Regions from separate parts of the Mesorhizobium sp. M0317 genome, predicted to be linked through region 1. Evidence: riboswitches for the same ligand, from Rfam matches in the RefSeq annotation. Region 1 holds a riboswitch; each other region holds the start of a gene.
The links. Region 1 has a riboswitch for cobalamin ahead of NKI88_RS25035 (DUF1636 family protein). Riboswitches for the same ligand answer to the same signal wherever they lie in the genome.

Region 1 (5,343 bases):
CCATGGGTCTACCGTTCGATCGTGCCGGTGCGGCGGATCTTCTTCTGCAGGAGAAGAATGCCGTAGAGCAGCGCTTCGGCGCTTGGCGGGCAGCCGGGCACATAGATGTCGACCGGCACGATGCGGTCGCAGCCGCGCACCACCGAATAGGAATAGTGATAATAGCCGCCGCCATTGGCGCAGGAGCCCATCGAGATGACGTAGCGCGGCTCCGGCATCTGGTCGTAGACCTTGCGCAAAGCCGGGGCCATCTTGTTGGTCAGCGTTCCCGCCACGATCATGATGTCGGACTGGCGCGGCGACGCGCGAGGAGCCACGCCAAACCTTTCAGAATCATAGCGCGGCATCGAGGTGTGGATCATCTCGACGGCACAGCAGGCGAGACCGAAGGTCATGAACATCAGCGAGCCGCTGCGTGCCCAGGTGATCAGCGCCTCGGTCGAGGTGACCAGAAAACCCTTGTCGGCCAGTTCATTGTTGATCTCGAGGAAGAACGGATCGTCGGAACCGACCGGACGTCCGGTATTGGGGTCGATCAGGCCTTTGGGCTTCGGCGCGACGAGCGTTCCGGAACTGTCGTTCAATCCCATTCCAGCGCTCCTTTTTTCCATTCGTAGGCAAAGCCGATGGTCAGCACCGCCAAAAACACCATCATCGACCAGAAACCGAGCATGCCGATCTTCGAGAACGACACCGCCCACGGAAACAGGAAGGCCACTTCCAGATCGAAGATGATGAACAGGATCGACACCAGGTAGAAGCGGATGTCGAATTTCATCCGGGCATCGTCGAACGAGTTGAACCCGCACTCGTAGGCGGAAAGCTTTTCCGGATCGGGATTGCGATAAGCCACCAGGAACGGCGCGATGATAAGCGCTAGGCCTACAATCGCAGCCACGGCGATGAAGAGGACGATGGGCAGGTATGAACTGAGGAGTACGTTCATGCTCGGCTTTCCGTTGGCGGCCAATCCACTTTGATTACAGCAACCAACCCTAATGCGGAAGCGCGACAGTTTAACCGCTGAACCGTTTTAGGTGCCTTTGCTGCAACGCGGCGAGGGTTAGCGCACGGCTTTCAGCGAAGCAAGTCAAACCTTGTTCAAAAGACAGTGCTGGACGGCAGGCCGGGAAAAACTGGTCCGATCTCCTCCTGTTTGATTTCCTTCATCTTTCACTCCACTTTTGTCTCCTGACACATCTCCCGCCATTTGCCTGCTAGCATCACCGGAATCGCCGGCTAAAGTCGGGAAAATGGTTCGAGGCAAGACACTTTGACGAAGGACAAAATCTCACTCCCGACGGCCAGGCGCATCGCGCTCGCCGCGCAAGGATTTCTCGATCCGCGCCCGGGCGGCACGCCCGATCGCCGCCACCTCGCCCGCGTGCTGTCGCGCACCGGCTTGCTGCAGATCGATTCCGTCAGCGCCGTGGTGCGCGCCCACTATATGCCGCTCTATTCGCGCCTTGGCCCCTACCCGCTCACCCTGCTCGACAATGCCGCAATCACCCGCAAACGCACGGTGTTCGAATACTGGGCGCATGAGGCCTCGTTCCTGCCGGTCGAGACCTACCCACTGATGCGCTGGCGCATGCAGCGCGCTGAAAGCGGCGACGAAATGTATCTGGGCCTCGCCAAATGGGGCCGCGAGCACGGCGCCTATATCGAAGAGATCTACCGCGCGGTCGCCGAGCGCGGCCCGATTGCCGCTTCGGCACTGGAGGGCCAGAAAGGTTCGGGCGGCTGGTGGGGCTGGAGCCACGCCAAGCACGCCTTCGAATGGCTGTTTTGGGCCGGACGCATCACCACGGCGCACCGCCGTGGCTTCGAGCGTTTCTACGACCTGCCCGAGCGCGTGCTGCCGCAGGCGATCCTCGATCTGCCGGTGCCGGCGGCCGAGGACGCGCACCGCGAATTGCTGCGCATTTCCGCCCGCGCCCACGGCATCGCGACGACGGGTGACCTGCGCGATTATTTCCGCTTGTCGCCAGCCGACATGAAGGGCCGGTTGGAGGAACTGGTTGAGATGGGCGAGTTGCTGCCGGTAAACGTCGAAGGCTGGGACAAGCCGGCTTACCTCTATAAGGACGCCCGTCTGCCGCGAAAGATCGAGGCCCGCGCGCTACTGGCGCCCTTCGATCCGGTGGTCTTCGAGCGCTCGCGCACCGAGCGCCTGTTCGATTTCCACTACCGCATCGAGATCTACACGCCGGCCGAAAAGCGCCAATATGGCTACTACGTGCTGCCCTTCCTGCTCGGCGACCGGATCGTCGCCCGCGTCGATCTCAAGGCCGACCGGCCTGCGAGTGTCTTACGCGTCCACGCCGCCTACGCCGAAGCAGGCGCACCGCCTGAGACCACCGCACAGCTTTTTGAGGAACTAAAGGAGATGCAGGGCTGGCTTGGACTTGAGCGCATGGAAGTGACGCCCGCCGGCGATTTGGGGCCGGCATTGGCTAGCGAGAGAGATGGCCAACCCTTGCAGCGTCTGTCATAGACGCCTCAATAAGCCTCGTAGGTTGTGCAATGGCATCGGACAAAGTGCTCGACATGATCCATGGCGCCCTCATTGCGCATGGAATAGATGCAGTCCGCAGAGATAGGGACGTCATGCTCCAATCGAAGCAGCTTCGGTTTGAGGCTGAGGTGTTCGAGACGAGTTCTGACCGGCTGGTCCTGGAAATCTACATTTTTTCTCCGCTGCTTGATGTTCAGCCGGTCATTGAATCCTTTGCTGGCTTCGGCGACACGCGCGAACAGGAACTGAACCAGGCGTTTGAAAAGTTTCTCCGTGGTGTTTTCCATGTGGCCATTGAGGGACTGGCCGATCACGTCTGCGAGAACATGCAGGCCGAAATAGAGCTTTGGCAGCGAAGCAGCGCCAGTTGGAAGATCTGGCGAAAAGATGCCCGCTGGAAAATCTATAGCGGCCCGGTCATTTCCCAGGCCACAACCGAGCTATGCTCGCTGACACCAGGCTATCCAGCATTCTATGCCAAGCTGGAAAAGCTGTTCACAGCTTCGGTACCCCCCGGAAGCCATTTTGTCCGGACCTTTCTGGCAGGCTTGAAGGGCACGCTGATTAGTGCCGAAGTCCTTCTGGACAACGCGGTTTGGCATGAGGGACAGAATCTGGCTGTCGGTCATGACTGGGACTATAGCGATGGCTATCAAGCTATCCGACAGGTCATCCTGGCACTGCCGGAAGCCGGGACATGACAGCCCCTGCCGACATCGCCATGTCGTAGCCGTGCGTTGACACCGCCGCCCGCAAAAGCCTAAATCCGCTGCAGACGGTCCCCTGCCCGCAACGGCAAGGGCCAAGAGGGAATGCGGTGCGGGATTTCGGTCCCAAATCCGCGGCTGTCCCCGCAACTGTAAGCGACGAGCCAAGGCCGAAAGCCACTGGGTAACACCGGGAAGGCGGCTAACCAAGGCGACGACCCGCGAGCCAGGAGACCTGCCGTCTGAGACAAAGTATCCGATCGCCTGGCGGGTTTCCGGGCAAGGAGCACGGTTTTTGGACCAGAACAGCAGTTTTTCGGCTGGCACAGCGGACATTGCGTCCGGGGACAACGACGCCCTGACCGGCGTGACCGTCATCGTCTGCGCCTCCTGCCGCGATGAGACCGGTTCCGACGCCCATCCGCGCGCCGGCGAATTGCTGGCTGAGGACACACGCCGCGCCGCTGCCGGCGATATCCGGGTCCGCACCGCCGAATGTCTCGGCAATTGCAAGCGCCGCCTCAGCGCCGCGATCCTGCGCGATGGCTGCTGGAGCTATGTCTTCGGCGATCTGACCGCAACCAGCGGCGCCGACCTCGTTACCGGCGCAAAGCTCTTCGCGACTTCGGCCGACGGCCTCATCCCGTGGCGCGGCCGGCCCGATAGCCTCAAGCGCGGCCTCGTTGCCCGCATCCCACCCCTCGACATGCTGAAGGACTGACGATGAACGCTTCAAACCCGGCCGCCAACCTCTCCCGTGTTCCCTGCACTGTCGTTACAGGCTTCCTCGGCGCCGGCAAGACGACGCTGGTCCGCCATCTCCTGGAAAATGCCGGCGGCAAGCGCATCGCCATCATCGTCAACGAGTTCGGCGACATCGGCATCGACGGGGAAATCCTGAAAGGCTGCGGCATCGACACCTGCCCCGAGGAAAACATCGTCGAACTGGCCAATGGCTGCATCTGCTGTACAGTCGCCGACGATTTCGTGCCCGCCCTCGACAAGATCCTCGCGCTGACACCGAAGGTTGACCACATCCTGATCGAGACCTCGGGCCTGGCTCTGCCCAAGCCGCTGGTCCAGGCGTTCCAGTGGCCGAGCGTGAAGAGCCGGGTAACCGTCGACGGTGTCATCGCCGTGGTAGACGGCCCGGCGCTGGCCGAAGGCCGCGTCGCCAACGACATGGACGCTTTGCAGGCACAGCGCGCTCAGGACGAGACGCTCGACCATGACGATCCTGTCGAAGAAGTGTTCGAGGACCAGATCGCCTGCGCCGATTTGATCATCCTGTCGAAGAGCGATCTGATGGACGCCCCCGGTTCGGCCCGCGCCAACGCCATCATCAATGAACATTCCGCCCGCGCGGTAAAAATCGTGCCGACTGCGCATGGCAAGGTCGACCCGTCGGTGCTGCTTGGCCTCGGTCTCGCCGTCGAAGACGACATCGAGAACCGCAAGTCGCATCACGACGGCGCTTTCGATCATGAGCATGACGATTTCGACACCTTCATCGTCGACATCCCCTCGATCGCCAATCCCGACGACCTGGCCAAGCGCGTCGCCACCGCCGCCGAACAGGAAAACGTGTTGCGTGTAAAAGGCTTCGTCGATGTCGGCGGCAAGCCGATGCGGCTTTTGCTGCAGGCCGTCGGCCCACGCGTCAACCATTACTATGACCGCGCCTGGACGGCCGAGGACGATCGCCGCTCGCGTCTCGTCGTCATTGGCCTGAAGGGGCTGAACCGTCCGGCGATCGAGCGTATACTCGCCGGTTGATCTCAGGCACGAGCCGCGATGCACATACTCACCACGACCTCCGCCTCGCTCGACGATCTCGCCGAGCCGGTTGATCTCCGGCAGACGCCGGCGGATATCGTGGCGCTGTCCTTCACCGACAGCGACCTCGCCGGCCTCGCGGCGGCCTGGAAGGCCGATGCCGCCCGCCTGCCGTCGATGCGGCTGGCGGCGTTGCGCGACCTGCGTCATCCCATGTCCGTGGACCTCTGGATCGACAGCGTCGCCCGCCAGGCCAAGGTGATCTTGGTGCGCATCCTCGGCGGCTATGACTGGTGGCGCTATGGCTGCGACCAACTCGCGGTGACTGCTCGCGAACGTGGC
Region 2 (5,343 bases), on a different contig from region 1:
GCTTCGGCGGCCGCGCCGCATTCTTCGGCAAGGTATCGAACGACCCGCTCGGCGAGATCTACGCGCATGACATCCATGCCCAGGGCGTTGCCTTCGACAGCAGGCCGCTCGAGGGCCAGCCGCCGACGGCGCGCTCGATGATCTTCGTCACCCCGGACGGCGAGCGCTCGATGAACACCTATCTCGGCGCCTGCGTCGAGCTTGGCCCTGAGGATGTCGAGGCCGACAAGGCATCCGGCGCCAAGGTTACCTATTTCGAGGGCTATTTGTGGGATCCGCCGCGCGCCAAGGAGGCGATCCGGCAGACGGCGAAGCTCGCACACGAGGCCGGACGCGAAGTGTCGATGACGTTGTCGGATTCGTTCTGCGTCGACCGCTACCGGGACGAGTTCCTCGAGCTGATGCGCTCGGGCACTGTCGACATCGTCTTTGCCAACAGCCACGAGATCAAGTCGCTCTACCAGACAAAATCCTTCGACGAGGCGCTGGCTCAGATCCGCAAGGACTGCAAGATTGCCGCCGTCACCCGTTCCGAAAAAGGCTCGGTGATCGTGCGCGGCGACGAGACCGTGGTCATCGAGGCGACCGCCATCAAGGAGTTGGTCGACACCACCGGCGCCGGCGACCTCTACGCCGCCGGTTTCCTGCATGGCTACACGCAGGGCCGCAACCTCAAGACCTGCGGCGACCTTGGCTCGCTGGCGGCCGGCCTGGTGATCCAGCAGATCGGCCCAAGGCCAAGGCAGAATTTGCGCCGCGAGGCGGAAGGGGCTGGGTTGCTGTAGATGCGCCGGCAACTAACCAGCCGCCCTACTGACGCGATGACCGCAGTGGCGGAACTGTGTCAAAGCTCGCTGATAGCGACAGCCATTCGCTTCGGAGAACTGACCCATGCTGCTGCCGTGAAGCTCGCTGGAGGAGCGGTGCAAGGCGTGCTTGCCATGACGGCATTCACCGTCATCCAGATCGTCACCAGCATTTTCCAGAAGCTCAGCTTGGGGAAGGCCAGTAAGGTTCCTGAGGTAACGGAGAACTCGCGGCGTCCGTCGGACTTGACTTGCGATCACGTCCCACGATGCCGAATGCGGGCAGCAGACTGAATATTTCACAATGCTAGACAAAGGCGTAAAAGCGCGATCACATAACGACATAAACATTTCGTTATGCGTCATTGACAAAAGAGCGAACTGCTGTGATTGTCTGCGTGTCGTGGTTCTCGCGTGCGGCGCTGCCGCAGCGGAGCTAAGAGGGAAGCCGGTGCGATGCCGGCGCTGCCCCCGCAACTGTTAGCGGCGAGCCAACACACGTCACTGAGGCGAATACCCTCAGGAAGACGGGTAGAGGCTATGACCCCGCGAGCCAGGAGACCTGCCACGCGAATTACGTCCACGGGCGGGGTGTCTCGGTGGCCGCTGCAACCCGGCGTTGATGCCGGCCTGCTAGCGCCTTCCTTGTCACCGACGCCCCAATCATCGGGGTATGACATGACTGTCTCTCAGCAAATTCCTGTAGCAACGCTCGGCGTGCCGCGCTTCGGTCGTCGGCGAGAACTGAAATTCGCCCTTGAAAGCTACTGGTCCGGAACATCGTCCGCTGGCGACCTTCTCACGACGTCGAAGGCGCTCCGTGCCGCTAGCTGGGAAGAGCAGCGCGATCGCGGCGTGTCGAAAATCCCGTCGAACGACTTCTCGCTTTACGACCATGTGCTCGACACCGCAGCCATGGTCGGGGCCGTTCCATCCCGTTACGGCTGGAATAGCGGCGAGGTCCCACTTGACATCTACTTCGCAATGGCGCGCGGCAACCAGGGTCAGACGGAGGATTGTGGACACGCTGGTTACCAGGAGGAGGCTCATGGACCTGGTGTAACCGCGATGGAAATGACCAAGTGGTTTGACACCAACTACCACTACATTGTGCCGGAACTCGATGATGATCAGACGTTCGCCCTCTCGTCATCGAAGCCGGTCGATTACTTCCTCGAGGCTAAAGCTCTCGGCATTCACACACGCCCAGTCATCCTTGGACCCATCACCTTCCTCAAGCTGGCGAAATCGCCTGCCGAGGGGTTCGGTCCCATCGCGCTCCTACCGCGGCTGCTGCCGGTTTACGAGCAGCTTCTGGAGAGGCTGAAGCTGTCGGGAGCCGACTGGGTGCAGATCGATGAGCCAGCGCTTGTCCTCGATCTGAACCCGAACGAACGAGCTGCGTTCGAATTCGCCTATGGCCAGCTGTCGAAAGCCGCGCCCGAGCTGAAGATCATGCTGGCTACGTATTTCGGGTCGCTGGGAGACAATCTCGAAACCGCGATTTCTCTGCCCCTGGCCGGCCTGCATATTGATCTCGTGCGCGCTCCCGAGCAGCTGGAAACGGTGGGTCGGCTCGCTCCGAAGGATCTGGTGCTCTCGCTCGGCTTGATCGATGGCCGCAACGTCTGGCGTGCGAACCTGCCCGCCATTCTCGACCGCATCAAACCGATCGTCGCCGGCTGGCCCTTGGACCGCGTCGAGATCGCGCCTTCTTGCTCGATGCTGCATGTGCCGATTGATCTGCGCATGGAGACGGAACTCGACGCGGACATCAGGTCGTGGCTCGCCTTCGCGGCCCAGAAGACCGACGAGCTGGTCTTGCTGGCCCGGGCCCTGTCCCAAGGCAGGGATGCGGTGGCAGGCGCGTTGAAAGCGTCTGCCGAGGCTGCCGCCACGCGCGTGACATCCACGAGGATCCATGACCCGCTTGTTCAGGGGCGGATCGCTAGCATTGAGGACAGCGCGAAGCGACGAGAGAGCGCTTTTGGCGAGCGCTCCAGAGTCCAGGCCGGCTCACTCGGGCTGCCGCCGTTCCCGACGACGACCATCGGGTCCTTCCCGCAGACGCCGCAGGTACGCAAGGCGCGGGCCGCTCATGCGAAGGGCCAGCTGAGCTATGTCGACTATGAGACGTTCCTGAAGAAGGAGATCGAGGCTGCAATTCGCTGGCAGGAAGAGATCGGGCTGGACGTGCTGGTGCATGGTGAGTTCGAGCGAAACGACATGGTACAGCATTTCGGCGAGCAGTTGTCCGGCTTCGCGCTCACCCAGCATGCCTGGGTACAAAGCTATGGGTCGCGCTACGTGCGTCCCCCCATCATTTTCGGCGACGTATCGAGGCGCAATCCGATGACAGTGCGCTGGTGGCAATTCGCCCAGTCGCTTACGGAAAAGCCCGTGAAGGGAATGCTCACAGGCCCAGTCACCATTCTCAACTGGTCTTTTGTTCGCGACGACGTACCCCGCTCCGAAGCCTGCCGCCAGATCGCGCTCGCCATCCGCGACGAAGTGACGGATCTCGAAAGATCCGGCGCAAGGATGGTCCAGATCGATGAGGCCGCGTTTCGCGAAGGATTGCCACTGCGCCAATCTGACTGGAAAGTCTATCTCGACTGGGCTGTCGAATGTTTCCGGATCGCTTCAACGGGTGTAAAGGACGCGACTCAAATTCATACCCACATGTGCTATTCGGAGTTCAACGAGATCATTCACGCGATCGCTGGAATGGATGCGGATGTCATTTCGATTGAGACGTCGCGCTCGAAGATGGAACTGTTGGACGCCTTCACGAGCTCCAAATATCCGAACGAAATCGGTCCTGGCGTCTATGATATTCACTCACCACGCGTCCCGGAAGTCGGCGAGATTTCGGACCTAATCATGCTTGCCCGCGAGCGACTGTCCGACGGCCAACTGTGGGTAAACCCGGACTGTGGCCTCAAAACACGCAAGTGGGAGGAGGTCCGCCCTGCCCTCATTAACATGGTCGCTGCAGCGCGCGCGCTCCGGGAGAAAGTGGCCTGAGGCTTCTCCTTCCTCACCGTGTGGTGAGCTACCGGCTGGCTCCTGTCGGCCGTGAACATGCCAAACCGGCACACTCTTGGAAATGAGCCACTCGGCGCAAATGTGCAATTTCCCTACGGCACGTGTCTTAATCCCGCAGAAATATAAATGTGGCACTACGCTATAATATTGGTTCCTTGGGGACATACAGGCCCCGCGCCTCGAACAAATCGGACACGCGTCGTTTCTCAAAGTAGACTGCTTGGCGCGTTCGCTCAGGACAATGTATGGTGCTGCGTCTGTCCGCCCCCAGTTGATCGCGCAGACTACGGGCGAGGTGGCAGGGTTCGGGTATCGCTAGCGTCCCGCCAATTCGGAGATGGACGTCGCAATTCGTGTCGCCAAGTAAAAATCGCCAATCATTTTCGATTGCGAGTCCGCGGCCAGTTGGCCCTTATTTTCCTGAGATCTGCGTTACAGGCCGGGGCGTTGTCGCCGTTTCTGAGGGTAAGATGGGATAGGCGACGTCAGGTGCCTCTCCGGTCAGCGAGTTGAGGAAGGCAACAAGCAGGTCAACTTCTTCGTCCGCCAGTACTACGCCGAGCTGGGTGGTCCCCATAATGGCGACGGCCTGTTTCAGATCCCAAACCTTGCCCGAATGAAAGTATGGCGCGGTGAGTGCAACGTTGCGCAGCGGCGCCACGCGGAAGACATAGGAATCGTCGGCTGCATTGGTGACCTCAAATCGGCCCTTGTCTTTGTCCGGCAGGACTTCGGCGCTGGGCCGTTCCACGAGGCCGAATGGGTAATAGGCTTGCCCACCAACGTTGATGCCGGCATGGCAGGACGAGCAGCCTTTGTCCATGAAAAGCACCAGGCCCTGTTTCTGTTCGGAAGTCATGGCAACCTCATCACCATTCAGGAAGCTGTCGAACGGGGCAGGTGTGACCAGTGTCGCCTCGAAGGCTTCGATCGCCTTGGCGAAGTTGTCGAAGGTGACCCGATCGGCTTCAGCCGGAAAAGCCGCATCGAACCACTCGACATATTGCGGCATGGACTTGAGAGTGGCGATGAGTTGGCCCGGTGTATTGGCCATTTCGATCCCGGCTTGGACCGGTCCCTTCGCCTGAGCCTTCAGGTCTTCGGCACGACCATCCCAGAACTGGGCGATGTTGAAGACAGCGTTCAGTACAGTCGGCGCGTTGCGCTGTCCCTTCTGCCAACCATGGCCAATCGAGGTTTCGTGATTGTCGTCGCCGCCGGTGGCCAGGTTGTGGCATGAATTGCACGACAAGACGCCTGACGCCGAGACGCGTGGATCGAAGAACAGTGCCTTGCCGAGAGCGATCTTTTCCGGGGTGATCGGGTTGTTGGCGACTGTCGGCGTGGTGGATGGCAAAGCCGTGAAGGTGGCCAATGCCGTATCTCTGAGGTCGGTGGGGATCCAATCCGCAGCAAAGGCGGTGGGTGCCAGCAAGGTGACAGCCATCGTACTGAATAGGATTTTCATAATTGGTCTTCCTGCGTCGTC
Region 3 (5,343 bases), on a different contig from region 1:
GGAAGGTGACCGCATGGTCGATCAGGATGTGGTTCCAGGTCGTCGGATAGTGGTAGTGCATCAAGGTGCCGATGCGGTCGGCGGCAACAGTGTCGGACAGGTTCTTCGTCACCGCGCGCTTTCCCGACATCGTGTAGCTGACGGCATCGCGCAGCAGCGGCGCGCGGGTGGCGCGGTATTGCCCGGCCGGATCGATGCGGAACTTGCTCGGCAGGCCCGCCGTCTCGCATTTCGCCCAGTGCGCCAGCATCTCCGGATCGCTGTCGGCGCCCTGCACGCCGGTCACCGTCGGCGCTTCGGGGAATGTCTTGCACAGCTCCGGATGATTGCCGGCGCAGTGATAGCATTCGCGGTTGTTTTCCCAGACCAGCTTCCAGTTGCCCTTCTCGATGATGGTGCTCTCGAAGGCGACCTTGGCTTCATTCAGCCGGTGCGGCTTGAGGTAGGGCTCTATCATGGCGCGCATCGGCGCAAAGTCGGCAGGTTCTTTCGCCAGGCAGATGAAGATGTAGCCGCCGACGCTCTCGCAGGCGACGGGCTTCAGGCCGAACTGGCTCTTGTCGAAACCGTCGGCCATCTGGCGGGCAAACAGCAGCCGGCCGTCAAGCTCGTAGGTCCACTGGTGATAGGGGCAGACAAGCTTTGCCGCCATGCCCTTCTCAGTGTTGCAGACACGGCTGCCGCGATGGCGGCAGGAATTGTGAAAGGCGTTGATGTTGCCCTTCTGGTCGCGGACCAGCACCACCGGATAATCGCCGATCTGCACGGTGATATAGCTGCCGGGCTTCGGCAGTTCGCAATCATGGCCGATGAACAGCCAGTCGCGATACCAGATAAGCTCCATGTCGAGCTTGAAATAGTCCGGGTCGGTGTAGAAGGGCTGTTCCAGCGAAAAGCCTTGCTTGCGGCCGTTCAGGAGCCTCAGCATGTCGTTGCGCGTATCCATAGTTCTGTCCTCGTGGTTTAAGGACTGAACTTGGTGGTGATGGAGGAAGGATCGGACGCAGGCCGGCGCGGCGCCGGACATGCACTATCCACCTCTTGACCGCCCACCGCGATCAGTCGAGTCTATGCGTCTCGGGCTGGTTTCCGGGCTCTGGAGTTGTCCTTGCGGACCATCGCGACACCTTCCCAGGCTCTTGCCCAGTGGTCTCCCGTTGCGACTTCAACTCCACCACCGTTGCGGGGGCAGCGCCGGATTCTGACCGGCTTCCCAATTCTCCGCTGCGTCGTCACGAAGCGGCACCTGAGATGCGATCATCTAATCACGGCAGCGATCGCGACGTCGGCATGAAAGCGACATCGTATCCATGCGGCGCGACACGCGCGGCATACGCCCCCCGGCGCCGGTCAAAGAGCTGAGACGTTTCTTGCGACGCCATCATCGCCGTTTCGAATCGCTGCGGATCCAGTTCGATCGGGGGCAAAAAGGGCTCAACGGTATCGAAAAGTTACTATTAGCAATCTCTAATCGAACCGAACGGTTCGTTTCTGTTGACAATGCGTGCAGGACGGTGTGAACGACGGCCCGGAAACCGACACCGGAGCGAACCACTCGGTTCGACATAAGCAACTGAAAACAATGCGATAAATGACCATAGAGGAACTTCCTGGCACAATTTCAAGGTGCAGGACCGTGGTCCACACGGAACAACTTCGTGATTGGAAACCAGCCTATGGCTTTCCCACATCGGGGCTGTCCGAACGACGCGAATTCCTCCCAAGACACGCCGCTAGACGGACAGACAAACTGGAGTACTAAAAATGAAAAAGATCATCCTCACTGCCGCAGCCGTTTTGGCGATCACCGGCAGCGCCTTCGCCGGTAGCGACAATTACGGTTCCAATGGTGCGAACCAGCCAGCCGTCTCGGTCGACAGCTCGTATACGGCTTCCATTCAGAAGCCGGCGCACGCTGACAAGCAGCCTGTCGTTCAGGGCGCCGACCGCGACCTCTACGGCAATCGCTGATCCCGACCAAAGAAGGGCGGCTAACCCGTCGCTCTCGGGATCCCAAAAAATTCAGGAGTATTTGAAATGAAAAAGATCATCCTTGCTGCCGCCGCCGTTTTGGCCATCTCCGGCAGCGCTTTCGCCGGCAGCGACAACTACGGTTCGAACGGCGCCAACCAGCCTGCGATTACGTCGACCGATAGTGGCCATACGGCTTCGGTTGAGAAGTCGGCTCCAGCCGAGCAGGCGCCTGCCCACGGTGCCGACCGTAACCTTTTCGGCCGCTAAAAGCCGGTTTCCAGCACGTGGCGGGCTTATTCGCTGCAGCTGGCGGCATCAGAAAAATTCAGGAGACTAAAATGAAGAAGATCGTTCTCGCCGCCGCAGCCGTTCTGGCTGTTTCGAGCGCTGCCTTTGCCGGCAGCGACAATTATGGCTCCAATGGCGCCAACCAGCCGGCCGCTGCCGTCGACACCACCCGCACTTCGTCGACCGGCACCAACTCGGCGGTCTACAAGCTGCTGAACTCGTCGAACGACCAACAGAAGTTCGTTCCTCAGAGCAGCGACAGGGATCGGTTCGGCAACAACTAACAGCCGAAGCTTAAAAAAAGAGCGGCGGGCCTGGCCCGCCGCGCGTTTTTACTGCCTGTACGACGCAGCTATCTCAAGCCGCCTTCACTTCCACCGGCTTGAGCGAGAAGGAGTGCCCATCGGCGTCGAAGATGTGCAGGTCCCCGGCATCCGCGGTCAGTCGCAGCTTTGCCCCGCGCTTGACCTCGACATTGCCGGGCAGCTTGGTCACCAACGGCAGGTCAGCGCGGCCGATATCGACATAGACAAGCTGCACCTCGCCGAGTTGCTCGACATAGTCCACAACGCCCTCGAAAAGATATTCCGCGCCGGTGGCGGCCGACAGATCCTCCGGCCGCACGCCGAAGCTGACTGCCGCACCCTTTGCTGACGCCGGCGTTGCGATCGGCACCGTTGCCTTGCGGCCGCCGACATGGCTGACGATTGTCGGGTTGCCCGTCCTGTCGATTGTCGCCGGCAGGATGTTCATGGCCGGCGAGCCGATGAACTGGGCAACGAACAGATTGCCGGGCTTCTTGTAGAGGTCCATCGGCGTGCCGACCTGCTCGATATGGCCATCCTTCAGCACGACGATGCGGTCGGCGAGCGTCATCGCTTCTACCTGATCGTGGGTGACGTAGATCATGGTCGTGGCAGGCATCGATTCCTTGAGCTTGGCGATCTCGATGCGGGTCGCGACGCGCAGCGCCGCGTCGAGATTCGACAGCGGCTCGTCGAACAGGAACACTTTCGGATTGCGCACGATGGCGCGACCGATGGCGACACGCTGGCGCTGGCCGCCCGACATCGCCTTGGGCAGGCGGTCGAGATATTTGGTCAGCTGCAGGATTTCGGCGGCCTGCCGCACCCGCTTGTCGATCTCAGCCTTGCTTTCCTTGCCGATCTTCATCGAGAAGGCCATGTTGTCGTAGACGGTCATGTGCGGATAGAGCGCATAGGACTGGAACACCATGGCAATGCCGCGCTTGGAAGGCGGCACGTCGTTCACCACCTCGCCGGCGATCTTCAGCTCGCCGGAGGTGATCTCCTCAAGCCCGGCGATGGACCGCAGCAAGGTCGACTTGCCGCAACCCGACGGGCCGACGAAGACGATGAACTCGCCCGACTTTATGTCGAGGTCGATGCCGTGGAGAATGTGCAGATTGCCGTATGATTTCTTCACCTGTCTCAGCGTGACATCGGCCATAATTTCCTCCCAGTGATTTCCCTAGAGAACCTGGATTTCCTCAAAAAATCCAGTTTCGTCAAAAACTCAGTCGATGCGCCCGAACCAGGCGCCGTAGCCGCCGAGGCGGATGGAACCTGTGCCGGATTGTCCCGAAAAACCGTGCCCGGCCAATGGCAGCAGCGCCTGACCACCGAGATCGACCTCGGCCGGCTTGCTGGCCAGATTGAAGACGCAGACGATCTGCTCATTGCCCTCACGGCGGGTGAAGGCGACGGTGTCGCCCTCGCTTTCGATGAACTCGATGTCGCCTTTGGCCAGGGCCGGATGCTGGCGGCGGAAACCGAGAAAGCGCCGGTAGTGCTCGAGCAGCGAGGCCGCGTCGCCCTGCTGAACATTGACCGCTTGCGACAAGTGCTTGCCCGGCACCGGCAGCCAGGGCTTGGCCGTCGAAAAGCCGGCATTGCTGGCGGTTGCATCCCACACCATCGGCGTGCGGCAGCCGTCGCGGCCCTTGAATTCGGGCCAGAAGCGAATGCCGTAGGGGTCCTGCAGATCCTCGAACTGCAACTCGGCTTCGCCCAGCCCAAGCTCCTCTCCCTGATAGAGGCAGACCGAACCGCGCAGCGACATCAGCAGCGCCGAGATAACCTTCAGATAGGCGGCCGGGTCGGCCTCGTCGGCGGCCCAGCGCGAGGCCGGACGCATCACGTCGTGGTTGGAAAAGGCCCAGCACGACCAGCCGTCGCTGGCGACCTTGCCGAAGGCTTCCAGCACCTGGCGCACCTTGGCGGCGCTGATCTTTTCCGGCGCCAGGAAATCGAAGGAATAGCACATGTGGACGCGTTTGCCGCCGGCGGTGTAGGCGGCGACCACTTCCAGCCCACGCTGCGAATCGCCGACTTCGCCGACCGCGGCGGCCGCCGGATATTCGTCGAGCAGCGCTCGGAACCGTTCGAGGAAGGCAAGGTTTTCCGGCCGGCTCTTGTCGTAGATATGGTCCTGGTAGTTGTAGGGATTGACCGCAGGTGCTGTCTGGTCGTTGCGCTCTTCGGGCGGCAGCGGCGGATTGTTCTCCAGCCCCTGGCTGTGGAAGTAGAAATTGATGGTGTCGAGGCGGAAGCCGTCGACGCCGCGCTCCAGCCAGAAGCGGGTGACGTCGAGCAGCGCGTCCTGGACTTCCAGATTGTGGAAGTTGAGGTCCGGCTGCTCGGACAGGAAATTATGCAGATAATATTGCTGGCGGCTGGTGTCCCACTGCCAGGCCGAGCCGCCGAAGATCGACAGCCAGTTGTTGGGCGGCGTGCCGTCCGGCCTGGCGTCGGCCCAGACATACCAGTCGGCCTTGGGATTGCTACGGCTGGCGCGGCTCTCCTTGAACCATGGATGGTTGTCGGCGGTGTGCGACAGCACCTCGTCGATCATCACCTTGAGGCCGAGGTGATGGGCTTCCGCAACCAGCGCGTCGAAATCGGCGAGCGTCCCGAACATCGGGTCGACGTCGCAATAGTCCGAGACGTCGTAGCCGAAATCCTTCATCGGCGACTTGAAGAAGGGCGAAATCCAGATGGCGTCGACGCCGAGCGAGGCGATGTAGGGCAGCCTGCGGATGATGCCCTTGAGGTCGCCGAT

Region 2: linked by a shared signal. The riboswitch ahead of metE (5-methyltetrahydropteroyltriglutamate--homocysteine S-methyltransferase) and the one ahead of NKI88_RS25035 (DUF1636 family protein) in region 1 are both predicted to bind cobalamin.
Region 3: linked by a shared signal. The riboswitch ahead of NKI88_RS08205 (aromatic ring-hydroxylating oxygenase subunit alpha) and the one ahead of NKI88_RS25035 (DUF1636 family protein) in region 1 are both predicted to bind cobalamin.

The regions. Positions count from the first base shown of each region.
Region 1 is NZ_JAMYRV010000043.1:56,412-61,754, forward strand. It holds gene NKI88_RS25010 (NADH-quinone oxidoreductase subunit C) at 1-4, opposite strand, end outside; gene NKI88_RS25015 (NuoB/complex I 20 kDa subunit family protein) at 9-590, opposite strand; gene NKI88_RS25020 (NADH-quinone oxidoreductase subunit A) at 581-946, opposite strand; gene NKI88_RS25025 (winged helix-turn-helix domain-containing protein) at 1,274-2,497, shown strand; gene NKI88_RS25030 (DUF6348 family protein) at 2,527-3,219, shown strand; cobalamin riboswitch at 3,278-3,482, shown strand; gene NKI88_RS25035 (DUF1636 family protein) at 3,521-3,946, shown strand; gene cobW (cobalamin biosynthesis protein CobW) at 3,949-5,001, shown strand; partial or broken gene NKI88_RS25045 (cobaltochelatase subunit CobN) at 5,020-5,343, shown strand, end outside.
Region 2 is NZ_JAMYRV010000029.1:10,779-16,121, forward strand. It holds gene NKI88_RS19820 (adenosine kinase) at 1-785, shown strand, start outside; cobalamin riboswitch at 1,194-1,390, shown strand; gene metE (5-methyltetrahydropteroyltriglutamate--homocysteine S-methyltransferase) at 1,485-3,833, shown strand; gene NKI88_RS19830 (cytochrome-c peroxidase) at 4,267-5,322, opposite strand.
Region 3 is NZ_JAMYRV010000007.1:26,784-32,126, reverse strand. It holds gene NKI88_RS08205 (aromatic ring-hydroxylating oxygenase subunit alpha) at 1-946, opposite strand, end outside; cobalamin riboswitch at 1,064-1,265, opposite strand; gene NKI88_RS08200 (DUF680 domain-containing protein) at 1,765-1,971, shown strand; gene NKI88_RS08195 (DUF680 domain-containing protein) at 2,038-2,241, shown strand; gene NKI88_RS08190 (DUF680 domain-containing protein) at 2,313-2,546, shown strand; gene NKI88_RS08185 (ABC transporter ATP-binding protein) at 2,620-3,732, opposite strand; gene bglA (beta-galactosidase BglA) at 3,799-5,343, opposite strand, start outside.